4 regions of the Bradyrhizobium sp. HKCCYLRH2015 genome follow, and region 1 is predicted to be linked to each of the others. Evidence: predicted binding sites of a transcription regulator. Region 1 holds the regulator's gene; each other region holds the start of a gene.
What was found. Region 1 encodes LexA, which represses DNA repair genes until DNA is damaged. Its sites were predicted from a motif close to TGTTCNNNNTGTGTTCNG; they were not measured.

Region 1 (7,302 bases):
CAGGGCATAGGCTTCGCCGTGACGCCGGCGCGTGCCGGCGGCACCGACCGCCCATGGTGGCCGGCGCCCGCCGAGGCCGGCGAGTTCGACACGACGCTGACGCCGCGTGCGCCGGCCGCGCGGCTTCAGGACGCGACGCCGCCGGAGACGGAGCAGGGCGAGCAGGATTGAGCGCCGGGCAGCTCGAAGGTGCCGAGATGATACTCGGTGTCGTCTGGTCCATCGAACAGCGAGGGCCCTTCGACCAGCGTGAACGCAGCACCCGGATAGCGTTGCCAGATGGCGACGTCATCAGCCGTGACCGTCAGCCATCCGAACGCAAGCATATAGCGGCCGGGCTCGGTGATCGGCCGGCCTTGTTCCAATCGATCTTGTTGACCACGGCAGCAAGCTCCCCCGGCAAACAATGCCGGCCGAGGGATGTCGTTCCTATCCGATGCGATGCCGGGGCGTGAGATTCGCCCGAGAGGACTTTGCGCTTGCAGAACCCAAGTTGACCAAGTCTCCCACCTTCGAAAGCGCGCTCACGACCGACAGAAATGCCGACGCGCAGACCCTCAGGTGATGCTGATGCGGCGAATCGGTGTGGCCTGCGACGTCGGCACGTCCTCGGCGATGTCCGGGCGGCGCTCTGCCGGCTGCTTGCTGACCGGCAATTGCAGCACGGTGACGCGCTGGCCCTCGCAGAGCTGGGTCACCAGCACGTGGCGGCCGTCGGCGAACTCGATCGCGTCGTGATGGCGATCGGGAATGTGCGTCTCGATGCTGTTGAACTTCGCGACGCGCTCGCGGATCGTCCGGGTCCAGAGCCAGCGGCTGTCGTAGCGGACGTCCTCGGCGAAGGCCAACTCGGTGCCGGGCAGCATGCAGACTGCGACGGTCGGCTCGCTCTCCAACGCGAAGCCGCGGGTGGCGGTGCCACGGAAGGTCATCGAGATCAACGTCTCGCCGACCTTGGCGGGACGGGACGCAACCGCATGGAGGCTGTAGTCACACATCGGATCGCTCCTCGTTGAGAGATAGCCGACCCACGCTCCCCCCGGACAGGCGCAGGCCTCTATCAGAGTGGACATCGATGGTGATGTTAGCGCGCGCTTCGCGGCAATTCTGCGCTGATCTGCATCGCGTGTGCCCGCGGCCGATCACAAGCGTTTGAGCATGCCGCGCTGCACATCATGAAGTGCATTCGCGTGTGGCGTATTTTGCTGGCTGCTTCCAGCTTGGCTGGCTTCTCGCTCGGCGGCGACAGCGCGTGCGCCCGCCGCCGATCGACCGATCCCATTCGCGATCAGTACTTGCGGTACAGCCCGACCAGCTTGCCTTGGATCTTCACCCGGTTCGGCGGCAGGATGCGCACCTCGTAGGCGGTGTTGGCCGGCTCGAGCGCGATCGATGCGCCGCGGCGGCGGAAGCGCTTCAAGGTCGCTTCCTCATCGTCGATCAGCGCCACCACGATGTCGCCGGTGTCGGCGGTCTCGTTGCGCTGGATCAGCGCCATGTCACCGTCGAGGATGCCGGCATCGACCATCGAGTCGCCGCGCACCTCGAGCGCATAGTGATCGCCGTTGCCGAGCATGTCGGCAGGCACGCTGATGGTGTGGCTGCGCGTCTGCAGCGCCTCGATCGGGGTACCGGCGGCGATGCGGCCCATCACCGGCACCGCGACAGGGCGCTCGCCATCGTCTAGCGCGGGAGTGCTGGTGCGCACCTTGCCGAGATTGCCTTCGATCACCGACGGCGTGAAGCCGCGACGGTTGCCCGCGGCCTGCGACAGCTCGGGCAGCTTGATCACCTCGATCGCGCGGGCGCGATTCGGCAGCCGGCGGATGAAGCCACGCTCCTCGAGCGCCGTGATCAGGCGATGAATGCCGGACTTCGAACGCAGATCGAGCGCATCCTTCATCTCGTCGAAGGACGGCGGCACGCCGGCTTCCTTGAGCCGCTCGTTGATGAACCGCAGAAGTTCGTACTGTTTGCGCGTCAGCATTTCGACCTGGTCCCCGGTTTGTTGTTGTCCGAGTCCAGGAGCTGCGCCTTGAGCACAAGCCGGCTGAGAGCGCCCTGGAGTCGGACCGTCATCGCGTCGCCCGCAACATACTAAAAACAAATCATGAACGGACACTATATGTTCGATGTGTGTTCCGCAATCCTAAAAATATGATGAACGGACCGGGCTTTACCGGGGAAGCGGCTCAGTTCGGCAGGCGCAGGATCTCGCACGGGCTGCCGGCAGGCGCCTTCGGCGCAAACGCCGGCCGGATCACCAGCGCCTGCGACAGCGCGAGGTTCCCGAGCAGCGACGAATCCTGCTGGCTCACTGGGGTGGCTACCAGCGTGCCGTCGGCGCGCTCCTCGAGCTGCGCCCGCAGATAGTCCTCGCGCGAATCGTTCGCCCCCAACTCGCGGCCGAGCAGGGCGGTCTCGCGCGGCATCACGGCCTCGTCGCGGCCGAGCAGGCGCCGAATCAGCGGCACCATGAACAGGATGGCGCAGACATAGGACGACACCGGATTGCCGGGCAGTCCGATCACCCTGATGTCGCCGAGCCGTCCGTGCATCATCGGCTTGCCCGGCCGCATCGCGATCTTCCAGAACGCCATTTCGACGCCCTCGGCCTCCAGCGCCTGCTTGACCAGGTCGTGATCGCCGACCGAGGCGCCGCCGGTCGTGATCAGGACGTCGGCCTCTGCCGCGCGGGCGCGCCGGATTCCAGCGACCGTCGCCGCCATCGTATCCGCGGCGATGCCGAGATCGATCGGCGTCGCGCCCTCGCTGCGCACCAGCGCCCGCAGCGCGTAGCCGTTGGAATAGACGATCTGCCCCGGGCCGGGCGTCGAGCCCGGCATCACCAGCTCGTCGCCGGTGGCGAGCAGCGCCACCTTCGGCCGCCGCCGCACCGGCAGCGCCGGATGATTCATGCTGGCCGCCAGGGATAGGTCGCGGTCGCTGAGCCGGCGCCCGGCCTTCAGCAGCACCATGCCCTGGTGGAAGTCGACGCCGGCCGGCCGGATGTGCCGGCCTGTGATCGCGGCCTCGGTGATCACGACATGGCCGTCCTCGGCGATCGTGTCCTCCTGGATCACCACCGCGTCGGCGCCTGCGGGGACAACGCCGCCGGTGAAGATCCGCGCCGCCTCGCCGGGCCCGACCACGCGATCGAACGGCCGTCCCGCCGCGACCTCGCCGATCACCTTCAGCCGCGCCTTGGCCTTGGCTGCGTCGGCCGCGCGCACCGCATAGCCATCCATCGCCGACATCGCCTCGGGCGGCTGCGTCCGCAGCGCCGCGAGGTCGCGGGCCAGGATGCGGTGATAGGCCTCGTCCAGCCCGACCATTTCCTCAGCCAGCGGCTCGGTGCCGGCGAGCACCGCGGACAACGCATCGGAGACCGGCATCAGGGCCATGGGATTACCTTCGGACGAAGACGGGCAGATCGACTGAATCGCCTTCTAACCGAACGCGCACGGGGTGGCCAAGAGCCTAAGCCGCTCCCGGCTTTCCGATCGTCTGAAGGTGCGTCGCGTGGCCCGCCGCCTCACGATCGCGCGAGAGACTCTGCAATCATGCCGGGGGGCAGTCGCGATCTGCTCACGTGCACACGGAGTCCCGACGGAGCTATCCGGCAGCCGCGCGACAGGCGGCGCGCTCGGTGGTGTGCAGGATGTCCGCCACCATGTTCCGCAGCCAGACCGATGCCGCGTCACGATCGAGCTGCAGCGGCCAGACCATCGAGACCGCCGGCAGCCGCAACTTCAACGGCGCCGGACAGAGCGCCAGCCCAAACCGGGGTCCGTAGAGCCTTGCCATCCGGGTCGGGATCGTGGTGATCACCGGTGACGCGGCCACCGTCGCCAGCACGCTGAGGAAATCCGAGGAGGCCGAGACCACGTTGAGCTCGGTGCCGATCTCATCCAGCGCCGCCTCCAGGCAGCCCTGCAGGCTGTTGGTCAGCGTCACCAGTGCGTGCGGAAGCGACAGATAGGCATCCAGGCCGATCGGTGTTTTCATCGCGATGCGCTTTGGATTGTAGACGCAGCTCAGCGCCTGCTCGAACAGGAACTGGGATCGGTGCCGCAGCGCCACCGCCTCGAAGCAGCCGACGCCGACATCCAAGGCGCCCTCGTCGAGCAGACGATGCACCTCGTTGCGTTCGGTCGGACGGCTGAGAAGCCGCACGCCGGGCGCCGTTCGACGCAGCTCCGCCGTGAGTTCGGGGATCAGCAGCAGCTCGACCTCGCTCGAGAATCCCAAGCGGATGGTGCGCTGCTCGGTCGCTGGGTCGAACTCCGGTGCGGCGTGCAACGCAGCCTGCATCTGGGCCAGCGCCGCCCGAACCGGTCCGGCCAGCACCGCAGCCTTGGGGGTCGGCTGCATGATCGTGCCGACGCGGACGAACAGCTCATCCTGCAGCAGCACGCGAAGCGTCGACAGCGAATGGCTCATCGCCGGCTGCCCCACCTTCAGGCGCGCCGCCGCGCGTGTCACGCTGCGCTCCTGCATCAGCGCGTCGAACGCGACCAGCAGATTGAGGTCGAAGGAGCGAAGATCGAAATGATCGATGGACTGCATGAGTTGGATCGATTTGAGGAATGCATGACCTAATCGTAGATCTCGGCCCAGACAAGATCACCGTTCGGATCGAGGCCGCCAAACATGCAGGACATCACGACCTATCGCGTCGGGGACGCCACCATCAGCAGGATTTTCGAGATCGGTCTCGATGCGGTCGAGGGCGAGTTTCTGTTTCCAGGCGTGGACGCCGCCAGCATTGCCCGCGAACGCGGCCGTTTCGGGCCGGGATCGGTCGATCCGCGCACGGGATCGCTGCGCCTGAGCATCCATAGCTGGCTGGTGCGGACGCCGGAGCGCGTGGTGCTGATCGACACGGCCACCGGCAACGACAAGGAGCGGCCCGGCGCGGCCGTTCTGCATCGCCTGAACGAGCCGTTCCTCGACCGATTGCGGGCGGCCGGCGTCGCCCCCGACGATGTCGACCTCGTCCTGATGACGCATTTGCATGCGGATCACGTGGGCTGGAATACGCAGCTTGCCGATGGCCGCTGGATGCCGGTGTTTCCGAACGCCCGGCACGTTTTCTCGGGCCGAGAGCGCGCCTATGTCGCCGCCCTCTCGGCTGGCGACGGCTCGAACGCCGCGATCAGGGACGCGGCCGGGCTCGGACCCATGCTGCATCCACCGATGCCGGGGGTCTACGAAGACAGCGTGCTGCCGATCGTCGAGGCCGGCCTCGCGCGCGAGATCACGGTCGATGGCAGCGAGGTCGTCGACGGCTTCCGTTTTGTGCCGAGCCCCGGTCACAGCATCGATCACGCCTGCATCAGCTTCAGCTCGCGTGGCGAGCGCGCGCTGTTCTGGGGCGATGTGCTGCATCATCCGATGCAGGTCGCGCATCCGGACTGGAATTCGGTCTATTGCGAATTCCCGGAGGCGGCGCGGACCTCACGGCTATGGGCGATGAACCATGCCGCGGAGACCGGCTCCCTCGTGTTCACCACCCATTTCGCCGAGTCCTCGGCCGGGCGCGTCAGCCGCGACGGCGACCGGTTTGCCTGGCACTTCGCCTGATCCGAGATGGCCATGATCGATAATGCAACGTTCTCCTCGCGCATCGTTTCCGAGCGCCGCCTGATCGAAGGTCCGGTGTCCGACGTCCAGCTTCAGCTCATCAACAAGCGCCGGCACGACCTGCAACGCTTCTCGGCCGAGCGCACGCTGGTGATGATGCACGGCGCCACCTTTTCGTCTGCGAGCCTGTTCGACGTCGCGGTCGATGGCGCCTCCTTCATGGATGTGCTGGCGCAGGCCGGCTACGACGTCTGGGCCGTCGACGCGCGCGGCTACGGCGGCTCCAGCCGGCCGCCGGAGATGTCGCGCGCGCCAGAGGAAGGTTCTCCATTGGCCAATGCGTGGACCGCCGTGGACGATTTCTCTGCCGCAGTGGATTTCATCCGCCGGCATCGCGATATCCCGCGCGTCAATGTGCTCGGCATGTCCTGGGGCGCCACGATCGCCGGCATGTTCGCGAGCGCGGCGAACGCGAAGCTCGAGAAGCTGATCCTGGTGACGCCGCTCTGGCTGTCGAGCGAGCCGCTGCGCATCGACGCCGGCGGACCGCTCGGCGCCTATCGGATCGTCACCCCGCGCGCGTTCGAGGCGGCATGGCGCGGCGCCGCTCCGGAGCACGCGCGGGACAAGCTGATTCCGGACGGCTGGTTCGAGACCTGGGCGCAGGCGACGCTCGCGACCGATCCGGACTCGCCGTACCCCGACGCGATCCGCGCGCCCTCGGGCGCGGTACAGGACGTCCGCGCGCATTGGACCGCGGCCAGGCCGACCTATGATCCCGGCAGCATCAACTGCCCGGTTCTCCTGCTCTCGGCGGAATGGGATGTGGATGTCAGCTTCGAGATGGCGCACGACCTGTTCGTTCGACTCGCGAGCGCGCCGTACAAGCGCCTGGTCGAGATCGGCCAGGGCACGCACATGGTCCTGATGGAACGGAATCGACAGCAGGCGTTCGATGCAGTGATCGGATTTCTCGACGAACGCGCCGTGCCGGCGCGTTGATCATGGCGCGGACGATCTGCAACGGGCGGACGGCTTTCGTGCGGTCTGTTAGAGCGGATGTCGAATCCAGACATTCGGCTCGACATAGGCGGCATGGTCGTGCGCGACCGACGCGAGCACAGGCACGAGAGCACAGGGGATCTCGATCTCACCCGATCGATCGAAGGTCACGCCGGTCCATTGCGACCACTCGGCGAGCGTGCCGACGATGGTCATCGAGCACGGCGCGATCTTGACGATCTCGCCGCCGATGCGGATGTGCGTGCGCAGCCAGGAATCCGCGAGCTGGCCGTCTTCGCGCCGCTGATCGAGATAAGCGCGCATCGGCGTCCGCGGCACCAGATGCTTCTGGTTCGGCCGCACCGGCGCGTACAGCTCGGCAAAGCCTTTTGCGCGCGCGCCGTCCTTCAGCGCCGCCAGCATGGCGAGCGAGCTGCCGGGCACGCGCGCCTTCGGCAGCAGCGCGATCTCGAGCGCGCTCATCGTCGTCGGCTGCCGCCCCAGCAGGCGATCCTCGTGACCCCAGCGGATCACCTCGTCCCAGCCCGCATCCGGCAGCGTCCGGCGGCCCTCGATGCCAAAGGCGAAGGGAATGGCGAAGCCGCGTCCGACCACCTCGTTACCGGCCAGCGCCGCATAGGCGCAGTCCAAATAGTGGTCGAACACGGGCGGGTCGAAGTACAACATTGCGGTCCGGTCCTGACGCATGAAGGG
Region 2 (7,302 bases), on a different contig from region 1:
GCCAGCCCTGGCAGAGGTGCTCGCTCAGCACCTCCATGACGCGGCCGTCATGGGCGAGGTGGACGTCGTAGGGCTCGATGCCCTCCATCCACACCCGCTCGGTGACCTCGAACACGGCATCGAGCCGGTTCGAGGCGGTTTCGTCCGGGCCCATGATGCGGAAGTTGCGTGTCTCTGCATTCAGCGTGATCACGTCGCGCAGGAACTTGCCGAGTTCGCGCGTGGCTTCAGCGATGGTCTGGCCCGGAGAGGACACGTCGACCGCAAAATGCTGGTAGTTTGGGAGCTTGAGCTCACGCTTGAGCAAGCCGCCATTGGCGTGCGGGTTGGCGCCCATGCGCCGCGCGCCCTTCGGCGCCAGCGCCTGCAGCTCCGGCATCAGCCGGCCCTGCGCGTCGAACAATGTGTCCGGCTCGTAGCTCTTCAGCCAGGCTTCGAGCAGCGCGAGATGCTCCGGCTTGCCGCGCGGATTGGCGATCGGCACCTGGTGGGCACGCCAGAAACCTTCGACCTTGAGGCCGTCGACCTCCTTCGGGCCCGTCCAGCCCTTCGGGCTGCGCAGCACGATCATCGGCCAGCGCGGCCGTTGGATCGTTGCATCCGGCTGACGCGCATTCTGCTGGATCGAGCGGATGCTTGCGAGCGCGACATCGAGCGCGTCCGCCATCTGCCGATGCATCGCCTTGGGCTCGGCGCCTTCGACGAACAGCGGCTCATAACCGTAACCTTCGAACAGGCATTTGAGCTCGGCGTCGCCCATGCGGCCGAGCACGGTGGGATTGGCGATCTTGTAGCCGTTGAGATGCAGGATCGGCAGCACCGCGCCGTCATGGGCCGGGTTCAGGAACTTGTTCGAATGCCAGGACGCGGCGAGCGGGCCGGTCTCGGCCTCGCCGTCGCCGACCACGCAGGCCACGATCAGATCGGGATTATCGAACGCCGCGCCATAGGCGTGCACCAGCGCGTAGCCGAGCTCGCCGCCTTCATGGATCGAGCCCGGCGTTTCCGGCGCCGCATGGCTCGGAATGCCGCCAGGGAAGGAGAACTGCCGGAACAGCTTGCGCAGGCCATCGGCATCGCCCGTGATATCCGGATAGATCTCGCTGTATGTGCCTTCGAGATAGGTGTTTGCGACCATGCCCGGACCGCCATGGCCGGGACCGCAGATATAGATGACGCTGAGATCCTGGGCCTGGATGGCGCGATTGAGATGGGCGTAGATGAAATTCAGTCCGGGCGTCGTCCCCCAGTGGCCGAGCAGGCGCGGCTTGACGTGCTCCGCTTTCAGCGGCTCGCGCAGCAGCGGGTTGTCGAGCAGATAGATCTGCCCGACCGAGAGATAATTGGCCGCACGCCAGTAGCGGTCGAGCAGGTCGAGATCATCGGCCGGGATCGTCTGGTGGGAAGACGTGATGTTCATGTAACCTCGCTTGCCGTCCGCTTCGCGCCCGCGGGAGAGTGCATTAGAGTAACGCCGCACCGTCCCGTTCCAGTGCGCTGCGAGGATAGAACGGGAATGTGATGGTTGGCCTTGCGCCGGCTCAGAACCACCACGCAGATGTTCTCTTTTGTTCTTGTAATGTTCTTTTTGTGTGCTATGTCTTGGCCATGAGCCGAGCATCTTCACATGCCCTCAAGCGCCCGCCGGTCCCGGTGCCCTCCGAGCCGGCGGGCGCGCCTTCTTTCGGTCCTGACAAGGACTTCCCGGAACTCGCGGTCGCCATCGAACGGGGCCGGCGCCGCGGCCGGGGTGCACAATCCAATGCGAGCGGCCGCTACGAGGCGGAGGCGCGCGTTGTCTTCGACGACGGCTGGCAGAGCCTCGAAGATCTGCCGCCGTTCAAGACCACGGTCGCGACCGATACCTCGCGCAAGGTCATCACCCGCAACGACTCGCCAGACATCGGTTTCGATCGCTCGATCAATCCGTATCGCGGCTGCGAGCACGGCTGTGTCTACTGCTTCGCGCGGCCGACCCATGCGTTTCTCGGGCTGTCGCCTGGCCTCGACTTCGAATCCAAGCTGTTCGTGAAGCCGGATGCGCCCGCGCTCCTGGAGAAGGAGCTCGCGGCCAGCGGCTACGAGCCGCGGATGATCGCGATCGGGACCAACACCGATCCCTACCAGCCGATCGAGCGCGAGCGGAAGATCATGCGCGGCATCCTCGAGGTGCTGGAAAAGGTTGGCCATCCCGTCGGGATCGTCACGAAGTCGGCGCTGGTGATGCGTGATGCCGACATCCTGGCGCGGATGGCCAAGAAGAACCTGGCGAAGGTCGCGATATCAGTGACCACGCTGGATCCGAAGCTGGCGCGCACTATGGAGCCGCGGGCCTCGACGCCATCGAAGCGGCTGGAGGCGTTGCAGGCGCTGTCCAAGGCCGGCATCCCGACGACGGTGATGGTGGCGCCGGTGATCCCCGCGCTCAATGACAGCGAGATCGAGCGCATCCTCGATGCCGCCGCCCATGCCGGGGTCAAGGAAGCCTCCTATGTGTTGCTGCGGCTGCCGCTGGAGGTGCGCGACCTGTTCCGCGAATGGCTGCTCGAGCATTATCCCGACCGCTACCGCCACGTCTTCACCCTGATCCGCGACATGCGCGGCGGCCGCGATTACGACTCGCAATGGGGCACGCGGATGAAGGGCACGGGTCCGATGGCCTGGATGATCGGCCGCCGCTTCGAGATCGCCTGCGAAAAGCTTGGGCTGAACAAGCGCCGGACCAAGCTGACGACCGATCATTTCGTCCGGCCGAAGGGCGGCGGGCAGCAGCTCAGCCTGTTCTGACTGTGTGGAGGTGGCGCGATGAGTGCAGGTGCGGTTATCCCGCGGTTCACCGTCATCACACTCGGTGTATCCGAGATGCGGCGGAGCATCGCCTTCTATGCATCGCTCGGCTTCGTCAGAAAATTCCGCGCGACCGGCGAGGAAGTGGCATTCTTCGACACTGGCGGGACGGTGCTGGCGCTGTACCCGTGGAGCGCGCTCGCCCACGACGCGGGTGTGCCGGACACGCCGCGGCCGCAGGCATTCCGCGGCGTGACACTGGCATGGAACTGCCGTTCGGAGGCTGAGGTCGATGCGGCGCTCGCGTCGGCAGTGGAGAAGGGCGCGCTGCTGCTGAAGCTCGCGCAACGGACCGACTATGGCGGTTACAGCGGCTATTTTGCCGATCCGGACGGTCATGTCTGGGAAGTGGTGGTGGCGCCGGGAATCGATGTCGGCGACGATGATCGGGTGCATCTGCCGGCGTAGCCGGTTGCTGGAGAGGGTGCGAATAGCGGGGAATTGAGGTCCGTTCGGGTTGCACCGCCGCGGGCCGTTCCGCACCATGCCGGCCATGATTCGCGATCAGTCAAAGAAACCGGGCAGGGCGAAGGCCGCCAGCGGTGCCGTGGCGAAGAGCGCCGCTGCAAAGGCCGGGACCAAGCCTGCGCCGCAGAGCGCCAAGGGCAAGACCGCCGCCAAGCTCGGCAAGGGCGTCATCGCGGTGGCGCCGCCGAGCTTCCGGCGGGAGCGTGCGCTGCTGAAGCAGGGGATCTGGCCGGTCGCGGGCTGCGACGAGGCGGGACGGGGGCCGCTGGCTGGTCCGGTGGTCGCTGCTGCCGTGATTCTCGATCCCGCGCGCATTCCGAAGGGGCTCGATGATTCCAAGCGGCTGAGCGCGGAGCAGCGCGAGGCGCTGTTCGACAAGATCTGCAAGACGTCTGCGTTTGCGGTGGCCGTCGCCTCGCCGGCCCGAATCGACCGCGACAACATCCTGCGTGCCTCGCTGTGGGCGCTGTCTCGCGCCGTGAGGGCGCTGCCCGAGGCGCCGAAGCACGTGTTCGTCGACGGTCGCGACCGCATCGACGTCGATTGCGCGTGCGAGGCGGTGATCGGCGGCGATGGTCTGGTGATGTCGATCGCGGCCGCCTCGATCGTCGCCAAGGTCACGCGCGACCGGCTGATGTGCGCACTGGCGCAGGACTGCCCTGGTTACGGATTCGAGCAGCACAAGGGCTATGCTGTGCCCGAACACCTCGCCGCATTGGACCGGCTCGGCCCCTCGGTACATCATCGCAGCCTGTTTGCGCCGGTCGTCGCCGCCCGGCGCAAGCATCAGCCCTGGACCGAGGTGCCGGAGCCCGACCTTTTCGCAGAGGTGACCGTGGTCACGTCCACCGAAATCTCGCTCGGGGCCTGATGCTGGTTGCCTCGATCGCGCCGCGGTCTTAAAGCTTGAGATAGCGAACCGGCACGAATTGTCACTCCTCGCAGCGGGGGCGGTCTTGTGCGCCTCGATCATGCGGTATCGATTGCGGGCGTCGGACAGCGAGGCTGCTGCGGATGAGGGACGGTTCTGCCGGCCTCTTCGACGTCCTCAGCGATCCAGCTAAGCGATCCAGCCGTTCATGCGTTTCACGTCCCTGGTTGTCGAACTGATCCGCGCAAGGCCGCGGCTGGTCGTCGTCATCGTGGTGCTGTGCCAGGCCCTGATGTGGCTCGGCGTGGCCGTGCTGTTCTATCGCAGCCCGCCCGGCCAGCTTGCCACCACCATCGCGTTCGGACGCGAGTACCAGGTCGGCACCGATCTCGGCCCGCCACTGTCGTTCTGGCTGTCGGACATCGCCTATCGCCTCGCCGGCGATCATCTGCTCGGCGTCTACGTGCTGGCCGTGCTGTGCTCGGCGCTCAGTCTGTGGGTGATGTATCTCCTCGCGGCGGCGATCGTCGGCGGCCAGCAGGCGGTGCTCGCCGTGCTGCTGACCATGACCATCACCGCGTTCGGTGCGCCCACGCTGGAATTCGGTCCGGAGGTGCTGGCGCGTCCGCTCTGGGCGCTGCTGCTGCTCCATAGCTGGCGGATTCTCGGCGAGGGCCGGCGCAACGCCTGGTTTGCCTGGTCGATCGAGGCCGGCCTGCTGCTGCTGACCACGCCGGCCGCCGCCGGCCTGCTGCTGCTGATCGCGGGCTTCGTGGTCTCGACCGCGCAGGGCCGCCGCGTGCTGCGCTCGTTCGATCCGCTGTTCGCGCTGCTTGTGGTGGTGGCGCTGGCACTGCCTTATCTCATTTTCGTGCTGCGTTCCGACAGCGTCGGCCTACCGGCGCTGCCCGTTCTCGCCGAGCTTTCGGTGCGCGCCTGGCATTGGCTCGCGCTGGCGGGGGGACTGCTGCTGGCGATCTCGGCCGTGCTGTTGCTGGTGCTGCTCGACGCCGGCTGGATCGATCGCGGCGAGACCGATGCGCCGATCATCTATCGCCGCTCGGTGCCGCCACTCGCGCGCGACTTCGTCTATTGCTTCGCGATTGCACCAGCGCTGGCGGGCAGTCTGATCTCCGCTCTGTTCGGCCTCCCGACCGTGTACGGCGGCACTGCCGTGACCCTGACCATGGTCGGCCTTGCCCTGGTGGTCGCGTCGGGCGATCTGATCTATCTGCGGCGGCAGCGGCTGCTGCGCCTGGTCTGGGCGGTTGCGGTCGCCGCGCCCGCCATCCTCGCGGCGGGCAGCGCTGTGGTGCTGCCGTTGCTCGGCGACCGCGAGGTCGCGACGGCGATGCCGGCCCGCGACATCTCCCGTTTCTTCGTCGAGAGTTTCGAGCGCCGTACCAACCAGCGGCTGCAGGCGGTCGCCGGCGATCCGCAACTCGCCAGCCTGGTCGCGCTCGGCCGCCGCCGCGCGCATCTGTTCCTCGATGCCACCCCGCAGCGGACACCCTGGGTCACGCCGGCCAAATTCGCCGAGAGCGGCGGCGTCGTGGTGTGGCGCGCCTCCGACACGGTCGGCACCCCCCCGCCGGAGATCGCCCAGCGCTTTCCCGGGCTGGTGCCGGAGGTGCCGCGCAGCTTCGACTGGCTGATCAACGGCCGCCAGCCGGTGCTGCGCATCGGCTGGGCGATCGTGCGACCGAAAGGGCCGTAGCGCTTCGCCGCGCTCTCCGTCATTGCGAGGAGCGCAGCGACGAAGCAATCCAGAGTCGTGGGCGGGACTCTGGATTGCGTCTGCCTACGCCCAAGAAGGCTTCGGCGGACAAGGCGCTTCGCTCGCAATGACGGGGGAGACTGGCGCTCAGACCGCCAGCACCGTCGCGATCGCGCGCAGGTCCTGCCAGGACAGCCGCTTGTAGGACGGCGAGCGCAACAGATAGGCCGGATGGAAGGTCGCGATCGCGCGGATGGTGCGCTTGCCGGTGTCGTAGTCGCGCCATTTGCCGCGCGTGCGCATGATGCCCTCGGTGGTGCCGAGCAGCGCCTGGGTCGACGGGTTGCCGAGCGTCACCAGCACGTCCGGATCGACCAGCTCGATCTGGCGGCGGATGAACGGCAGGCAGATCTGCGTCTCCTGCGGCGTCGGCGTGCGGTTGCCGGGCGGGCGCCATGGAATGACGTTGGCGATGTAGACCTTGCTGCGGTCGAGCCCGATGGCGGCGATCATGCGGTCGAGCAGCTTGCCGGAGCGGCCGACGAACGGCAGGCCCTCGATGTCCTCGTCGCGGCCGGGCGCCTCGCCGACCAGCATGATGCGCGCCTGCGGATTGCCGTCGGCGAACACCAGCCGCGACGCCGTCTGCTTCAGCGCGCAGCCGTCGAAACTCTCCAGCAGCGCGCGCAGCGCCTCCAGGGTCGGCGCTGTCCGCGCCGCCTCGCGGGCCGAGGCGACGGCCGCTTCCGGCGGAGGCGGCGGTTCGCCGCGCGGCGGAATGATCGCCGGCGCCGCCAGCCGGCCGGCCTGCGGCGCCGCCGCCTGACGGGCGGCAGGAGCGGCAGCAGCCGCGGCCTCAGGCTCCACCAGCCTGTTGATCGGCTCGTCGGCGAGCGCGCAATCGACTCCCGCCTCCAGATAGTAGGCGAGCAATTGGCGGACGTCGGGGAGGGGCTCGGGGGTCATCATGATCGATCGTCGCCACAGTGTACGCCGCCTCGGCGCATGGCGGAATGCATTTCGGTGGTTGTCCTGCCCCAAAAAATCGGAAACAAGAGCTTGGAATAACCCAAAAAAGGGACGGAACGCCCTAGTGTTCCGGCGCCAGCCTTCGCTCCCCTCGGGACCTGCCCATCAGCGAACCGCCGGCGCCTCCAGGAACCCTAGTTAAGTCATTGTTGCTGTTGCAGCTCCGGGTTTGACCTTTGCACGCGCCAGGGGGATGCAAAGGCCAGATCCACTGCACCGGCCGGGCCTGAGATTGAGAGACATGAGCACCGAAGAGTTACCTCCGCGCGAATCCATGGAGTTCGACGTCGTCATCGTCGGCGCCGGCCCGTCGGGCCTGACTGCCGCGATCCGGCTGAAGCAGCTCAATGCCGACCTCAACATCGTCGTG
Region 3 (7,302 bases), on a different contig from region 1:
GAGGTGGTCGTGGTCGGCTGCGATGCAGGCGGCAATGTCGATCTCGCCGATCTCACGGCCAAGGCGGAAGTGCATAGCGCCAAGCTCGCCGCCATCATGATCACCTATCCCTCGACGCATGGCGTGTTCGAGGAGCACATCCGTGACATCTGCGACATCGTCCATGCCCACGGCGGACAGGTCTATCTCGACGGCGCCAACCTCAATGCGCAGGTCGGCCTCTCCAGACCCGGCGATTACGGCGCCGATGTCAGCCATTTCAACCTGCACAAGACGTTCTGCATTCCGCATGGCGGCGGCGGCCCTGGCATGGGCCCGATCGGCGTGAAGGCGCATCTGGCGCCCTTCCTGCCCGGTCACCCAGCGACCGACGGCGCGAGCGCGCATCCGATCGGGCCGGTCTCGGCCGCCCCCTACGGCTCGGCCTCGATCCTGACCATCTCCTACATCTACATGCTGCTGATGGGCGGCGACGGCCTGACCCGCGCCACCGAGATTGCGATCCTCAACGCCAACTACGTCGCGGCGCGGCTCGATGCGCATTTCCCGGTGCTCTACCGCAATGAGCGCGGCCGCGTCGCGCATGAATGCATCATCGACCCGCGGCCGCTCAAGCAGAGCAGCGGCGTCACCGTCGACGACATCGCCAAGCGGCTGATCGACTACGGCTTCCACGCGCCGACTATGAGCTTCCCGGTGGCGGGCACCCTGATGATCGAGCCGACGGAATCGGAGTCCAAGGCTGAGCTCGACCGCTTCTGCGACGCTATGATCGCGATCCGCAAGGAGATCGCCGAGGTCGAGCAGGGCCGCTTCGGAATCGAGGCCTCGCCGCTGCGCCACGCGCCGCACACGGTGCACGACATCGCCGACGACGATTGGAACAGGGCCTACCGCCGCAGCGAGGGTTGCTTCCCCGCGGGCACCTCGCGCACCGACAAGTACTGGTGCCCGGTCGGCCGCGTCGACAACGTCTACGGCGACCGCAATCTGGTGTGCTCCTGCCCGCCGGTGGCGGACTACGCCCAGGCGGCGGAGTAAGCTTCCTCACGCATGTTCCGAGCGATCGGGCGCCACGGCTCGCGGCAAACAATGACGTCAGACGAGCCCGGATCCGGAGCGATGAGCACCGCATGCCAACGCCAGAGATTGGCGTTGATCAATTCGGTGCCGCCCCACCAGCGCCGGATCGGATTATGGCTGCTGAAATCCTCCTCGCCGGCGAGGATTGCCTTGCCGAGCGGCGTCAGCGACAGCCTGCTGGCCTTGTAGCGCTCGAGGCGTTCACGGCTGTCGTGCATCTCGACCGAGAACGGCCATTCGTCGAGGCCCGAAATTGCCGGCACCGGCGCGAGTGCCAGACCGTCAAGCAACGTGCCTCCCTCCCAATAGTCATAGACGCGGCGTTGAAAGCGATCCCGATGATGCGGCAACAGGTCGAAGGGGTGCTGATAGCCGGCTGACAGTAATTCGAGGATTCGCAGTTCCGATGCTCCCAGGCCCGTGGCAACACTGGGAAGCTCATCGAGCATCTCCTGCACGCAGCGGCGAAGCTGCGGCAGTGCACTGAGATCCTGCTTCAACAGATCGAACCAGGCTTGCGGCGTCGGCGTTCGAAACGCCTGCCATGCCAGGTGGCCCAGGTCGAGATGCTCACGCGCGAGCGCTACGCCGGCAATGGTCCGGCCGGCGGGTTGTCTGGCCAAGGCGTCGAAGACTGGCGCATCGAGGTGTCGCAACACGATCTTCGTCGCGATCTCGGCGTAATCGCGCAGATAATCCAAGAGCCAGATCAGCACCAACTGATCGTTCGGACGGGTCCCCATCCACAGTTCGACGCTATCGCAACGGTCGACAAGTTCGAGAAAACTCTGACTCCGCCCGCCGACCGCCATGAAGTCGACGCGCGAGGCGAAATCCAACCAATGCCCCCGCTTCCGTCGCACGGTGCGCTGGACGAGATAAGCCGATAATTCGGCATCGGATGGCAGCGGTCCCCACACGAAACGATGGAGAATTGGCACCACCAGGTCGGCAAAGCCGCCCCTCCGAAGCGCTCCGGCGCTGGGATCATCGGCCGCTAGAATCAAACGCGTCATGCTGTTGGCTCCGGCACGACCTGATTGGCTCAAGGCTATCAACACGTTCGCGATCGGCTCCCGGCGCCCAGGACCGGCGCCGGAAATGTTGGTGCCGCCGCGCGGATCCGGTCCGCTCGTCCGCCCGCACGCTTTCGACTATTCGCGCTGAAGATCGTATCCGGCGCTCAGAAACCCGGGCTCACTGCATTGGTCATGCAGCAACGCAGATTTCGGCAGAACACCACACTTCTGCAAACGGGCGCCGGAACGTCGGCAACACGACGTCCATGGCACCCGCCGCCGTCGTAGCTCTACTCCTCCGCCGGCTCCTCGCCGTCGGCGTCGCGCTCGGCATTGCCGGCCAGGATCTGCTCGGCGATCAGGCCGGAGTTCTGGCGGATCGCGGCTTCGATCTTGGCGGTCATGTCCGGATTGGTCTTGAGGAACGATTTCGAATTCTCACGTCCCTGCCCGAGACGCTGGCTATCGTAAGAGAACCAGGCGCCGGACTTCTCAACGATGCCGGCCTTGACGCCGAGATCGAGGATCTCGCCCATCTTGGAGACGCCCTCGCCATACATGATGTCGAACTCGACCTGCTTGAACGGCGGCGCCAGCTTGTTCTTCACCACCTTCACACGGGTGGAATTGCCGATCACCTCGTCGCGCTCCTTGATCGCGCCGATGCGGCGGATGTCGAGGCGGACCGAGGCATAGAATTTCAGCGCATTGCCGCCGGTGGTGGTCTCCGGCGAGCCGTACATCACACCGATCTTCATGCGGATCTGGTTGATGAAGATCACCATCGTGTTGGACTTGTTGATCGAGGCCGTCAGCTTGCGCAGAGCCTGGCTCATCAGGCGGGCCTGCAGGCCCGGCAGCGACTCGCCCATCTCGCCTTCGAGCTCGGCCTTCGGCACCAGCGCCGCCACCGAGTCGACCACCAGCACGTCGACCGCACCGGAACGCACCAGGGTGTCGCAGATCTCCAGCGCCTGCTCACCCGTATCCGGCTGTGAGATCAGGAGCTCATCGATGTTGACGCCCAGCTTGCGCGCATAGACCGGATCGAGCGCATGCTCGGCATCGATGAAGGCACAGATGCCGCCCTTCTTCTGCGCTTCCGCCACCGTGTGCAGCGCCAGCGTGGTCTTGCCCGAGGATTCCGGACCGTAGATCTCGACGATGCGCCCTTTCGGCAGCCCACCGATCCCCAACGCGATGTCGAGCCCGAGCGAGCCGGTCGACACCGTCTCGACATCCATCGAGCGGTCGTTCTTGCCCAGCTTCATCACCGAGCCCTTGCCGAACTGACGTTCGATCTGGGACAGCGCAGCAGAGAGCGCCTTACTCTTATCCATTGAGGAACCTTCGACGATACGCAGGGCGGTGGCGGACATTGGCGCTCCTTATGGCGGGGATTCGCGAGATGGACAAACGGTTAACGAGGTCGGCCAGCAATCTTGAGGTGAATGTACTCCATCCGTTCTTTGTTCGCAATATGTTCTTTTGCTTTTCCCGGCCTGCCACCGAACCTTCCGCTTTTTGGCACCACTAAACCTTGAGTTTTTTGCTAGCACCCCCCTCTTGCTAAGATTCTCGAAATTGGTAGCGTTGGGGCGCATTCTGAACAAAGTCACTGTCTTCTATTATCTTTTGGTCAGGAGTTGGCATCCAACATCTGGAACGCTTCGCGAAACGTTGGCGTTAACTTGTAGAGGACCTCGCCATGACCGTAGCCTTGCAGGATTTTCGTACGATCAACAGTCGGCGCGCAACGAACATATTGGTTTTAGATTGTCCTTTTTGTGGGGAACCGCCGGAAGTCAGCGCGGCATCAGGCCAAGGCGTATCCATCGCTTGCACAGCGCAGGAATGCTACGTACATCCAAGTGTAGTCGGGCCTACTGAGAAGGATGCTGCTCTGCTTTGGAATCGCCGACGACGTTAGGATCTTGCTTTTTAGCGTTTCCCGGCCGCATCACTTTGATCCAGCTACTTTCAAACCAATCGAACGTCTGCTCAAGCGCGTTGAAATAGAAGTCCCAAAGAACCGCTTGGTCTTCCTTCGCGAGATCCCGACCGGAAAGTTCGCTGACTTTCGCCACCGCTGGGATATCGAGCAGTTCTGGGTGGTTCTCGTATAAGCGTTCAATTCGATATCGAGCGTTGGCGTTGTAATACCCCACTGCCAAAGCACGAAGCCTATGATCATCAGCAAATGTTATCGCATTCTGCTCGAGAACCTTTCTAACGAATTCCTTCATATGCTCGAAAACGATCTTGCGGTCACGGGAGACATCCGTAAGAAAGGCTGAACGCCAAAGGGAGAACGAAGCGTCGACCATCCACGCCATCCTTCCCCAGTAGTCATCTCGCGCTTCGGCTTCACTTGGAAATTCCGAATATCGCTCTAGAAAACAGCAAATCTTAAATAATAGCTTCTGAATACGCGACCTAGCTTCGATTTGCCATCTCAATGATTCAAACTCACTAAATCCTTCCATAGTACCCCCGACCAATATATGCAGAATAACAACTTCGGATACTTCGAAACATTGCCACAGCTTAGGCTCTTTCAAGAGAAGGCCGCAATTACAAATTGACGAGTTTGATAGGAGAGCATGAGCCTAACTACTCGCGACTAATTTGCGGTATTTAAATACGGTCGCCGCTTCGTACTCCGAACGTTCTCACCGATCGGATGCGGGATCCGATGCTCAGCTAAAAATTGTTCGTGCCCGCAAATTGCAATCACCACCATGCGCGTATCGCGAGAGAAGAGCATCCGTTCCACTTATCGCCTGACCATCCATGCGCACCACCATCATGCGCTAAAGTGTGGGGTGTGGACGATGGTCAGCATCCGCATCGGTCACCTGTAGCTGGACGAACTGTTGGCGCTTCGGGGAATAAGCATAACGGCGTCGAGCCATCCCAACATGGAAGCGCGACCAGTACACCCCACTCTGACCTCGCCGACTTCAATGCCGCGATCGTCGGACCGATCGAGCTCGTCAAGACTTTTCCTTGAAACTACCAAACTCCTACACGCGTGCGTAGATCGCACGGTCCGTGGTTCTCCTGAGAAGAACGAAGTTCCCTCGCCTCTTCTGCTTTTGTTCGGCTCATCGTGCGTGCAGACGCACGATTTCGATGCAGATGTGCAGCCGCCCTGCAAGCAGAGTCCGGCCATGAAGTTCCGCACCAAGCGGCATCCGAGCAGCTCGACGACCGCCATATGACGAGCGACAGATGAAACGACGAACCTCGAACGCCCCTGTGTCGGACCATGCCCGAGGATGGGCTAGCGCGCCATTCGCGCAGCTCCTGATGCCGGCCTGAGGAATGGCCCGGACAAGACCCGCGTGATCCGCATCACGCGGCACGCCGGCGCTCACGACATCTTCAAGCCACAAACCATTGTCATAAACTTTGGGTTGCGTTATAGGATCGCGGTTGTCGTACGTCTGAGCAAATTTTTGATCAGCCCCGGATTTGTTTGTTCGTTGCGATGATGGCTGACCCGTATTGTCCGTGATGTATTGTCAGTGATGCGGCGTCGACCGATCCCTTGCAGCCTGCCAGCTCCAACATTTGCAGGCTCCGTCACCCGTAGGCGCACGGCCCTGAAACCATCCGCGCCGAAAGAAAGCCCCGGACGACGTCCGGGGCTTTCGACGTTGATAGCTCCGCTCGGGATGCATCTCCCTCCGTCATTGTCGTGATGTCGGGGAACGGATTGCGGGCGCTGCGCTTCATATCGGCGATGACAAGAGATGACGTGACGTGTCCGTCCTGCAGGGCCGGCCTTCAAAGGATCGAGCTTCACTCGCAGCAAGGCGCCACGGGAGAGAGGCGTTGTCCGGCCTGCGACGAACTCCTGGAAATGGTCGACGGCGCGACGCAGATTGCCTACCGACTGACAGTCGTGCCGGAACGGATCTTCGACCGCAGCCAAGTGCGTCCCGCGGCGGTTGATCGAGATTGCAACCTTGATCTGACGCAAGGCACGCCGACAGGTTTCGTACTAATTTAATTGTGTCATTGCCGAACTGCCCTTGCTGGGAAGCTACGACGTTGACGCCGAGCCTCGGACCGCGGCGGTCCGAGGCTCATTCGTCGGCCTTCGCTGTGCCCGGTTGCGCCGCACATCACCAACGGCAATCAGCCTAACCGAAGCGAACAGCGCGACCGACCGTATTTTACCGGAATTGATCCGAGTGGGTTTTGCGCTTCCATTTGTGGTGCGTACATCAAACCCAGCGGCCTGGGGCGGTCAGGGCTCACCGGTTTTGGCAATGCCGCTCTATTTCTTTCGTATCCGCAACGGCCACTTCTCAGGCGCGTCCGAGTATGGGACCGAGTGCGCCGACCGCAACGCAGCCTGGAAAGAGATGACCACCGTCTGCGCCGACATGGCCAGCAGCATCTCGCGCAAGCTCGCCGAAAACTCCGAATGGCAGATGGAGCTGCTCGACGAGGCACGGCAGCCGGTCTTCCGCATCCGGATCGTCGCCGAGTCGCTGGATCAGGCCTGACGGCTCGCCAGGCCTCTTGTGGATTGTCACCGACGAGAATCACAACCTCAGCCTGTGGCCGGCGAGGTCGACTGCGCGTCATTTCGGCAGCCGAGCTTGATCGAGATCAAAATGCCTGTCTGCATCCTGGCAGACATTTAAATTTGTATGGGTAATCTGATCTTCAAATGTCCGCGAACGGGGATGAACGTGCAGCATTGGCTGGAAGAGCCGAAGCCAGGCGATCCCACGTGCTCCTATGAAACCGTGGTCTGCAAGGCCTGCACGCGGCTTCATTTCATCAATCGCGACACACGCAAGCTTCTTGGCGAAAAGGAATGAGGCGCTTGTCGGAATCGTTCAATCGGCGCTGGGAAGCCGCCGCATCGTGAACTCGATCGCCCCGTCGGGAAGCTCGCGCCAGCTTTCGACGGCGCTCATGTAGCCGGCCTTGGGATAGCGGGTCAGATAGTCGCGGGCCTTGGCGCGCGCTTGCTCGCGCGGCAGCGTGAACGTGTCGCGAACGTAGCCGTCGCGAGCCTGTGCGGCGCCCTTCTGGCGCCGGGCCGCCATCCGGCTGGCAATGTCCCGGGGCCGCATCCCCATCGACGAACTCCAACGCGCTGCCACACCGTCAATATAGACGGGGCCGCGAGGAATCCGAGTCCGCAATCGGCCCGGAGGGTCAGAGCCCGCCCGAC
Region 4 (7,302 bases), on a different contig from region 1:
GGTGTCTCCGATCATTTCGACTACGAGGGCGAGCTCGCGCTCGTGATCGGGACAGCCGGCCGGCATGTCCGGCGCGAGGACGCGCTCACGCACATCGCCGGCTATTCCTGCTACAATGAAGGCAGCATCCGCGACTGGCAGCGCCATACGTCGCAATTCCTGTCGGGCAAGACCTTCGACCAGTCCGGCGCGTTCGGCCCCTGGCTCGTCACCGCCGACGAAATTCCCGACCCGTCCAGGCTGACGCTGCAGACCCGCCTCAATGGCGAGACCGTGCAGCGGACCACCACGGACCTGCTCATCACCGACGTGCCTGATCTGATCGTCTATTGCTCGGAGATCATGACCTTGCTGCCGGGCGACGTGATCGTCACCGGCACGCCGGGAGGCGTCGGCTTCAAGCGCACCCCGCCACTGTTCATGAAGCCCGGCGATACGGTCGAGGTCGAGATCTCGGGCATCGGCGTACTGCGCAATCCCGTGGCCGCCGAACCGGCGGCCTGACGTCTCCGCCTCGCGGAACCGCGCGGCGCACCAACCAAACACGACATAACAAACAAAGTCGTTGAATCCGGGGAGGATCATCATGTCGCGACGTCTCACAGCGGGCATCGCCGCGCTGTTGCTGCTTGCAGGCTCATCCGCGCAGGCGGACATCAAAGGGAAAGCCATCCGGATTGGCGTGCTCACCGACATGACCGGCATCTTTGCGACCGCGATGGGGCCCGGCTCGGTGGAAGCGGCACGGATGGCCGCAGAGGAATTCGGCGGCAACATCAACGGCAGGCCGATCGAGATCCTTCAGGCGGACCACCAGAACAAGCCGGATATCGCGGTCGCGATCGCCCGGCGCTGGTTCGAACAGGACGGCGTGCAGGCGATCGCGGACGGCGGCAGCTCCGGCGCGGCGCTCGGCGTCCAGGAGCTGGTGCGCAGCAACGGCAGGATCTTCCTCGTCTCGGGGGCCGGCGCCAACCAGCTCACCGACGAGGCGTGCGCGCCGACCTCGGTGCAATGGACGCACGACGCCTATTCGACCGCCACCGCCGTCGTCTCGGGCATCATGCAGACCAGCAAGGAGCCGTGGTTCTTCATCACCGGCGACTATGCGTTCGGCCATTCGGTCGAGGCGACCGCGCGCGCCCGCATCGCCGAGCTCGGCGGCACGGTCGCCGGCAGCGTCAAGGCGCAGCTCGGCACGCCGGATTACGGCTCGTTCCTGTTGCAGGCCCAGGCCTCCGGCGCCAAGATCCTGGCGCTCAACGTCGCCGGCGACAATGCCACCGCCATCAAGCAGGCCGAGGAATTCGGGCTTGCGGCCCAGGGGATGAAGATCGTGCCGATGTCGTTCCAGAACGTCGACATCGAAGCCATCGGCCTCAAGGCGACGCAGGGCGATCTCATCGTCACCAGCTTCTTCGAGGACGCCTCCCCCGCCGCGCGCCGCTTCTCCGACGCGTTCTACGCGCGCCGCAAGGCGATGCCGTCACAGATCCAGGCCGGGGTTTATTCGGCCGTGCGGCACTATCTGCAGGCGGTGAAGGATGCGGACAGCGACGACGGCGCAACGGTGATGGCGAAGATGAAATCCACACCGGTCTCGGACGCCTATGCGGACCACGGTCAGATCCGCGACGACCAGCGCATGGTGCACGACCTGTACCTCGTCCAGGTCAAGACTCCCGCCGAATCGAAGGGCCCCTGGGACTTCGTCAAGCTGGTGACGAAGATCGCCCCCGATCAGGCGTTTCGTCCGCTCGACCGCAGCAAGTGCGGCCTGGTCGGCAAGTGAGCACATGAGCGACCACACATGATTCCGGACGATCAGCGCGCCGTCATCATCACCGCCGCGGGCGGCCCGGAGGTCCTGTCGGAGCGACAGGACTGGCCGGTCCCGCGGCTCGGCCCCGACGACGTCCTGATCGAGGTCGCCGCCGCCGGCATCAACCGTCACGACTGCAACCAGCGCGCTGCCGGGCCGTCGCGGGAGCCCAATCCCATACCGGGATTGGAAGCCTCGGGGCGCATCGTGGCCTGCGGCGCCGACGTTTCCCCGGAACGGCTGGGTCAAGCGGTGATGGCGCTGACCGACGGCGGCTCATACGCGCAATACGTCGCCACCGATCAGCATCTTGCGCTGGACCTGCCGAGCAGCCTCGACTGGATCCAAGGCGCCGCCCTGCCCGAGGCGCTGTTCACGACCTGGTTCAACTTCTTCGAGCTGATGCGCATGGCGCCCGGCGAGACCACCCTGATTCACGGCGGCAGCAGCGGCGTCGGCACGATCGCGATCCAGCTGCTGCGCGCGCTGGGACATCCCGTCATGGCCACCGCCGGCACCGCGGAGAAGCGCGCCCTGGCACTCAGGCTCGGCTGCAGCGCCGTGTTCGACTATGCCGATCCCGATCTCGCCGAGCAGATCCGCGCGGCGACGGGGACGCGCGGGGTCGACTGCATCCTCGACACCTCCGCCGGCGCTTACATCGCCCAGGACCTTGCGGCGCTCGCGATGGGCGGACGGATCGCCCAGCTCTCGGCTGGACAGGGCAAGGAGCTGGCGGTGCCGCTGCGCAGCCTGATGGCGCGCCGGGCCAGCATCACCGGCGCGTTCCTGCGGTCGACGTCGCTCGATCTCAAGCGGCGGATCGCGACCGAGCTGCGGCAGCGGATCTGGCCTCTTCTCGGAACGGCCATTCGGCCGCACATCGACAGCACCTATCGCCTGTCCGAGGCGGCCGCTGCGCATGCCCGCATGGAGACGGGCCGGCACATCGGGAAGATCGTGCTTTGCGTCCGCGAATGAGCGACGATCCACGTCGCTGCGCCCATCACGCGCAACGAGCGCCCGCCTACTGCTTCACGCCCGGGATCAGGGCCTTCAGCTTGGCCATGTCCTTGACGTTCATCTTCATGCCGCCGGGCATCACGATGTCCCCGGGCTTCTGGTCGGGCTTGCAGGCGCCGAGCCACTTGGCCTCGATCGTCATCGCGGTGTCCTTCACCCCGGTGCCGGCGGCGCCGCCCGTGACGCGCGACATCGTCTTCACCGTATAGGCCGAGTTGAAATCGCCCGTGATGTCGGCATGCGACGTCGTATTGATGCCGCCGAAATTGCAGACCGAATCGGAGACGTAGCCGGTCGCGGTCTTCTGGATGTCCTGCTTGGAGCAGACCTGCTGCGCCATCGGAGAGGCGAAGTTGTTCATCTCCTTGTCGGTGGCCGCGTCGGTGCAGTGCTGAATCGTCGCCTCCGGCAGCTGACCACCGGATCTGATCATCTTCAGCTCCCACAGGCCGGCCTTGCGCACCGGCAGGTCGACGGCCCGAGCCTCATGGCTCGCGGTCACGCCCAGAAGGCAGCAGGCCAACAGCCCGATTGCGATGCGTGTGCAGGTCATGTGCCCCCGTTCCGGCTCGTTGATCGATGCCAGAGCGAATGCCGCCAAAAGATGGCAATTAGGAGAACGGTGTTGATGGAAGGTCAGTAGAGCGTCCGCAGCGGCCGCTGCGCCGAGCCGTACGGTACCCAGCGGCAGGAGAACGAGACGTAGCCGCCGTAGCGCGCATCGACGGCGCTGAACTTCGCGACCTTGCCGTAGGAGGCGCAATGGTCGACCGCGAGCTGGCGCGCATCGGTGGTCTGGGCCAGCTGATAGGCGATGATGCCGCCGGTGTCGTTGGCCTTGAAGGGCGGCACCACGTCGGCCTGGGCGGACGCGGCAACCAGAACCATCCCAGCGGCCACGAGGCCTGCAGTCTTCACGAATCCGGCCATCAGCGTCCGCATTGCATTCTCCTCGATCTGGCCTGCCATTCTAAAGGTCCCGTGCGGTCAAGAAAAGAACACCGGCCCCGGGTTAACAGGACTAATCGTGGAGTGTTGCCGCGTTGCACTTGACCTCCTGTGGCCACCGCGGCACGGTCCACGCTCCCGGATCAGCCTTGCGGACGGCCCATGCGCGACTTCAGCTCAGCTTTCAAGACGTTCGGTGCCGCATGCGGCGCGCTGCTCGCGGTCGCGACCGCGCCGGTCCAGGCGGCCAACCCGCTCGAGATGAACTTCTGGCTGTCCGGTCCGAAATATGACGGCCGGGTCGCGCCTTGCGAGGCGGCCATTCCGACCATCGTCTCGCGATTCCAGGACAAGGAGAGCACCTTCTGGAATTCCTCGCTGACGATCACCGGCGTCGCCAATGTCCACGAGATCGCCTTCCGGCCCTGGCAGTCCGACAACATCCCGCGCCGCTTCTGCACCGGCAGCGTGATGATCAGCGACGGCAAGGCGCGCACCGTCAACTTCTCGATCATCGAGGATGGCGGCTTCGCCGGCTATGACCAGGGCGTCGAGTTCTGCGTCGTCGGCCTCGATCGCAACTGGGCCTTCAATCCGGCCTGCCGCGCCGCCAAGCCCTGATTCGCCTTTCCCGGCGCATCGCCCGCTCGCGCGAGCGGCCGGCTGACCAATGGCTGCCTCGGGGCAGCCATTTTTGTTCTTGAAATGTTCCCGCGCACTGGTAGGCTCCTGGCATTGTCCGGGGAGTATGCCATGTTCGATTGCCTGCGCCGACCTGCCGTCCTGTTGTCCAGAACGATCGCCTGCTTTGCCCTCTTGCTCGGTGTGCTCGCGGCTGGCTCCGCCGCGGCGCAGGACCGGCGCCAGAATGCGCCGGGCGCGTTCGACTTCTACGTTCTCTCGCTGTCGTGGTCGCCCTCGTACTGTGCCGAGGCGGAGGAGCGCGGCGGCCGCGGCAGCCGGTCCCAACAGTGCACCGGCCGGCCCTACTCGTTCGTCGTGCACGGGCTGTGGCCGCAATACGAGAACGGCTACCCCGAATATTGCGAGCAGCCGGCGCCGCGCCTGCCGCGCAACATCATGACCTCGATGCTCGACCTGATGCCGGCGCCAGGCCTGATCTACAACGAGTGGGACAAGCACGGCACCTGCGCCGGCATGTCGGCGAAGGCCTATTTCGAAGCCATCCGCAAGGCGCGGGCCGCCATCAAGATCCCGCCGGAATTTCTCGATCTCGCGGAAGCCAAGACAGTGACGCCGGCGGCGGTTGAGGAAGCCTTCATCAAGGCCAACCCCAAGCTCACGACATCGGGCATTGCCGTCACCTGCAATCGCACCCGGCTGAGCGAGGTCCGGATCTGCCTGTCGAAGGACCTCGAGTTTCGCAATTGCGACGAGATCGACCGGCAGGCCTGCCGGCGCGACGAGGTCAACATGCCGCCGGTCCGCGGCGGCTAGCGACGGCGAATCGGGCGACCGCAGCGCGTCGGCCTGCGGCCCTGTTGCGGCGGCGCTGATCCGCGGCTCTCCGAAAGGGCATGCGGCGCATCGACGGGGTACCCTTTTGACACGGAACGGCGTAACCCGGACGGCATGAACTACCGACACGCCTTTCACGCCGGCGGCTTCGCCGACGTCATCAAGCACATCGTGCTGACGCGCATCCTGGTCTACCTCCAGGAGAAGCCCGCTGCGTTCCGGGTGATCGACACCCATGCCGGCGCTGGCCTGTACGATCTCACCGGCGACGAGGCCACCCGCAGCGGCGAGTTCCTCACCGGCATTGCCCGCCTGCTGCAGGCGCGGCTGTCGGATCAGGTCTATGCGCTGGTCCAGCCCTATCTGGATATCGTCCGATCGTTCAATCCGACGGCCGAGCTCGTCGCCTATCCCGGCTCGCCGCTGATCGCGCGCGCGCTGCTGCGGCCGCAGGACCGCATGACCCTGTGCGAGCTGGCGCCGATCCCCCGCAAGCAGCTGATCGATCAGTTGCGCCGCGACACCCAGGCCCGCGTCGTCGATCTCGACGGCTGGGTCGCCCTGCCCGCCTTCGTGCCGCCGAACGAGCGCCGGGGCGTGGTGCTGATCGATCCGGCGTTCGAGGCGAAGGATGAGTTCGAGCGGCTCGCCGACCGCTTTGCCGCGGCCTTCGCGAAATGGACCACTGGTATCTACGTGCTGTGGTACCCCGCCAAGAGCCGGCGCGCCACCGAAGAGCTGAGCGATCGCATCGCGGCGCTCGCGGCCGCGGCCAAGCCGCCCGGCAAGGTGCTGCGGGTCGAGTTCAGTGTTGCACCGCAGATCGAAGGCGAGGCGCTGACCTCGACCGGACTGCTGATCGTCAACCCGCCCTGGACATTGCATGACGAGCTGAAGCTCATCCTGCAGGAACTGCAGAAGCCGCTCGGCCAGGGCGGCGCGGCGCGCTTCCGAATCGAATTCCCCAAAGCTTGAAACGGCTACTGGTCGAAAAGCCGTAGTCAATCGGCGCGGAACCGTATTATTGTGTCCGATTGTAAGACTGGCTTTACGTTCCGCTTCCGCGAATGGTTGCGGCGGGGTGATCAAGGCCTAACAAGATCCGGCGATCCGGCGCGGCGAGCGCTGGGCGTTAAGGTGGCCAACGCTTTCCGATCAAAGTGATGTCCGGTCGGACGCTGCGCAGGGCGCGCAGTGGAGGAAGCATTGCGGGGGAGGAGTTTCCCGATGGCCATGACTGGGACGGTCAAGTTCTTCAACGGTGAACGCGGCTACGGCTTCATCAAGCCGGACGACGGTGGACGCGACGTGTTCGTGCACATCACGGCGGTGGAGCGCGCGGGCCTGAAGGACCTGACCGAAGGACAGCGGATCAGCTTCGAGGTCGAGCCGGACAAGAAGGGCAAGGGCCCGAAAGCGGTGAACCTGGTGCTATCGTCTTAGGACGAGCCCGCCTGGCGGTCGTTCACGCGCCGGCGTGATTGCAACCGGACGCGCCTCGACGCCACCTCTTCGTTGGTTTGGAAGCTGTCGGCAGCGCCTGTGTGCGTGCACAGCATTGCCGGCTCGTACGTGCAGGCCGCGCGCGATGATGCACGATTGCACGGAGCGCTCCGACAAAAAAATCCCGGCCGCGCGAGCGGCCGGGAGGTTGTCGTTGGACGTTTCTTCTTCCTATTCCCTCGTTGCCATCAGAAGTGGAAGTTGATGCCTGCGCGCACAATTCCAAACCGATAGTCGTTCTTCGCCCCCGTGATCACGAAATTGCTGCTGTCGAGATCGACGTAGAGATACTCGATCTTGGCGGTCCAGTTCTGCGCCAGGCCGAACTCGGTGCCGGCGCCGAGCGTCCAGCCCACCGTGGTGTGCGATTCCGAAAGACCGAAGGTCTCGGCGCGCAGGCCGCCAAAGGCGAGGCCGCCGGTGCCGTAGAACAGGATGTTGTTGAAGGCGTAGCCGGCGCGGCCGCGCAAGGTGCCGAACCACGGGTTGGAGAACTTCCACGGCGCGAAGGTGTCGTTGGCGCCGGT

Region 2: the regulator LexA is predicted to act here: its motif matches at 1,570-1,587, upstream of ACQR1H_RS17020 (PA0069 family radical SAM protein).
Region 3: the regulator LexA is predicted to act here: its motif matches at 3,573-3,590, upstream of recA (recombinase RecA).
Region 4: the regulator LexA is predicted to act here: its motif matches at 4,489-4,506, upstream of ACQR1H_RS05995 (ribonuclease T2 family protein).

The regions. Positions count from the first base shown of each region.
Region 1 is NZ_JBNPUO010000014.1:525-7,826, reverse strand. It holds partial or broken gene ACQR1H_RS31165 (ComEC/Rec2 family competence protein) at 1-171, shown strand, start outside; partial or broken gene ACQR1H_RS31160 (hypothetical protein) at 126-382, opposite strand; gene ACQR1H_RS31155 (hypothetical protein) at 558-998, opposite strand; gene lexA (transcriptional repressor LexA) at 1,289-1,987, opposite strand; gene ACQR1H_RS31145 (molybdopterin molybdotransferase MoeA) at 2,193-3,404, opposite strand; gene ACQR1H_RS31140 (LysR family transcriptional regulator) at 3,616-4,569, opposite strand; gene ACQR1H_RS31135 (MBL fold metallo-hydrolase) at 4,654-5,586, shown strand; gene ACQR1H_RS31130 (alpha/beta hydrolase) at 5,599-6,588, shown strand; gene ACQR1H_RS31125 (hypothetical protein) at 6,637-7,296, opposite strand.
Region 2 is NZ_JBNPUO010000006.1:96,654-103,955, reverse strand. It holds gene ACQR1H_RS17025 (phosphoketolase family protein) at 1-1,420, opposite strand, end outside; gene ACQR1H_RS17020 (PA0069 family radical SAM protein) at 1,609-2,787, shown strand; gene ACQR1H_RS17015 (VOC family protein) at 2,806-3,255, shown strand; gene ACQR1H_RS17010 (ribonuclease HII) at 3,332-4,186, shown strand; gene ACQR1H_RS17005 (glycosyltransferase family 39 protein) at 4,395-5,903, shown strand; gene ACQR1H_RS17000 (uracil-DNA glycosylase) at 6,051-6,869, opposite strand; gene ACQR1H_RS16995 (electron transfer flavoprotein-ubiquinone oxidoreductase) at 7,174-7,302, shown strand, end outside.
Region 3 is NZ_JBNPUO010000005.1:58,685-65,986, reverse strand. It holds gene gcvP (aminomethyl-transferring glycine dehydrogenase) at 1-1,041, shown strand, start outside; gene ACQR1H_RS14335 (DUF1835 domain-containing protein) at 1,020-2,099, opposite strand; gene recA (recombinase RecA) at 2,393-3,481, opposite strand; gene ACQR1H_RS14325 (Lar family restriction alleviation protein) at 3,811-4,032, shown strand; gene ACQR1H_RS14320 (hypothetical protein) at 3,986-4,429, opposite strand; gene ACQR1H_RS14315 (DUF6894 family protein) at 6,383-6,622, shown strand; gene ACQR1H_RS14310 (hypothetical protein) at 6,962-7,207, opposite strand.
Region 4 is NZ_JBNPUO010000002.1:411,839-419,140, reverse strand. It holds gene ACQR1H_RS06025 (fumarylacetoacetate hydrolase family protein) at 1-504, shown strand, start outside; gene ACQR1H_RS06020 (ABC transporter substrate-binding protein) at 587-1,792, shown strand; gene ACQR1H_RS06015 (NAD(P)H-quinone oxidoreductase) at 1,811-2,803, shown strand; gene ACQR1H_RS06010 (DUF3617 domain-containing protein) at 2,850-3,398, opposite strand; gene ACQR1H_RS06005 (hypothetical protein) at 3,482-3,787, opposite strand; gene ACQR1H_RS06000 (hypothetical protein) at 3,956-4,414, shown strand; gene ACQR1H_RS05995 (ribonuclease T2 family protein) at 4,547-5,251, shown strand; gene ACQR1H_RS05990 (23S rRNA (adenine(2030)-N(6))-methyltransferase RlmJ) at 5,387-6,247, shown strand; gene ACQR1H_RS05985 (cold-shock protein) at 6,500-6,715, shown strand; gene ACQR1H_RS05980 (outer membrane protein) at 6,964-7,302, opposite strand, start outside.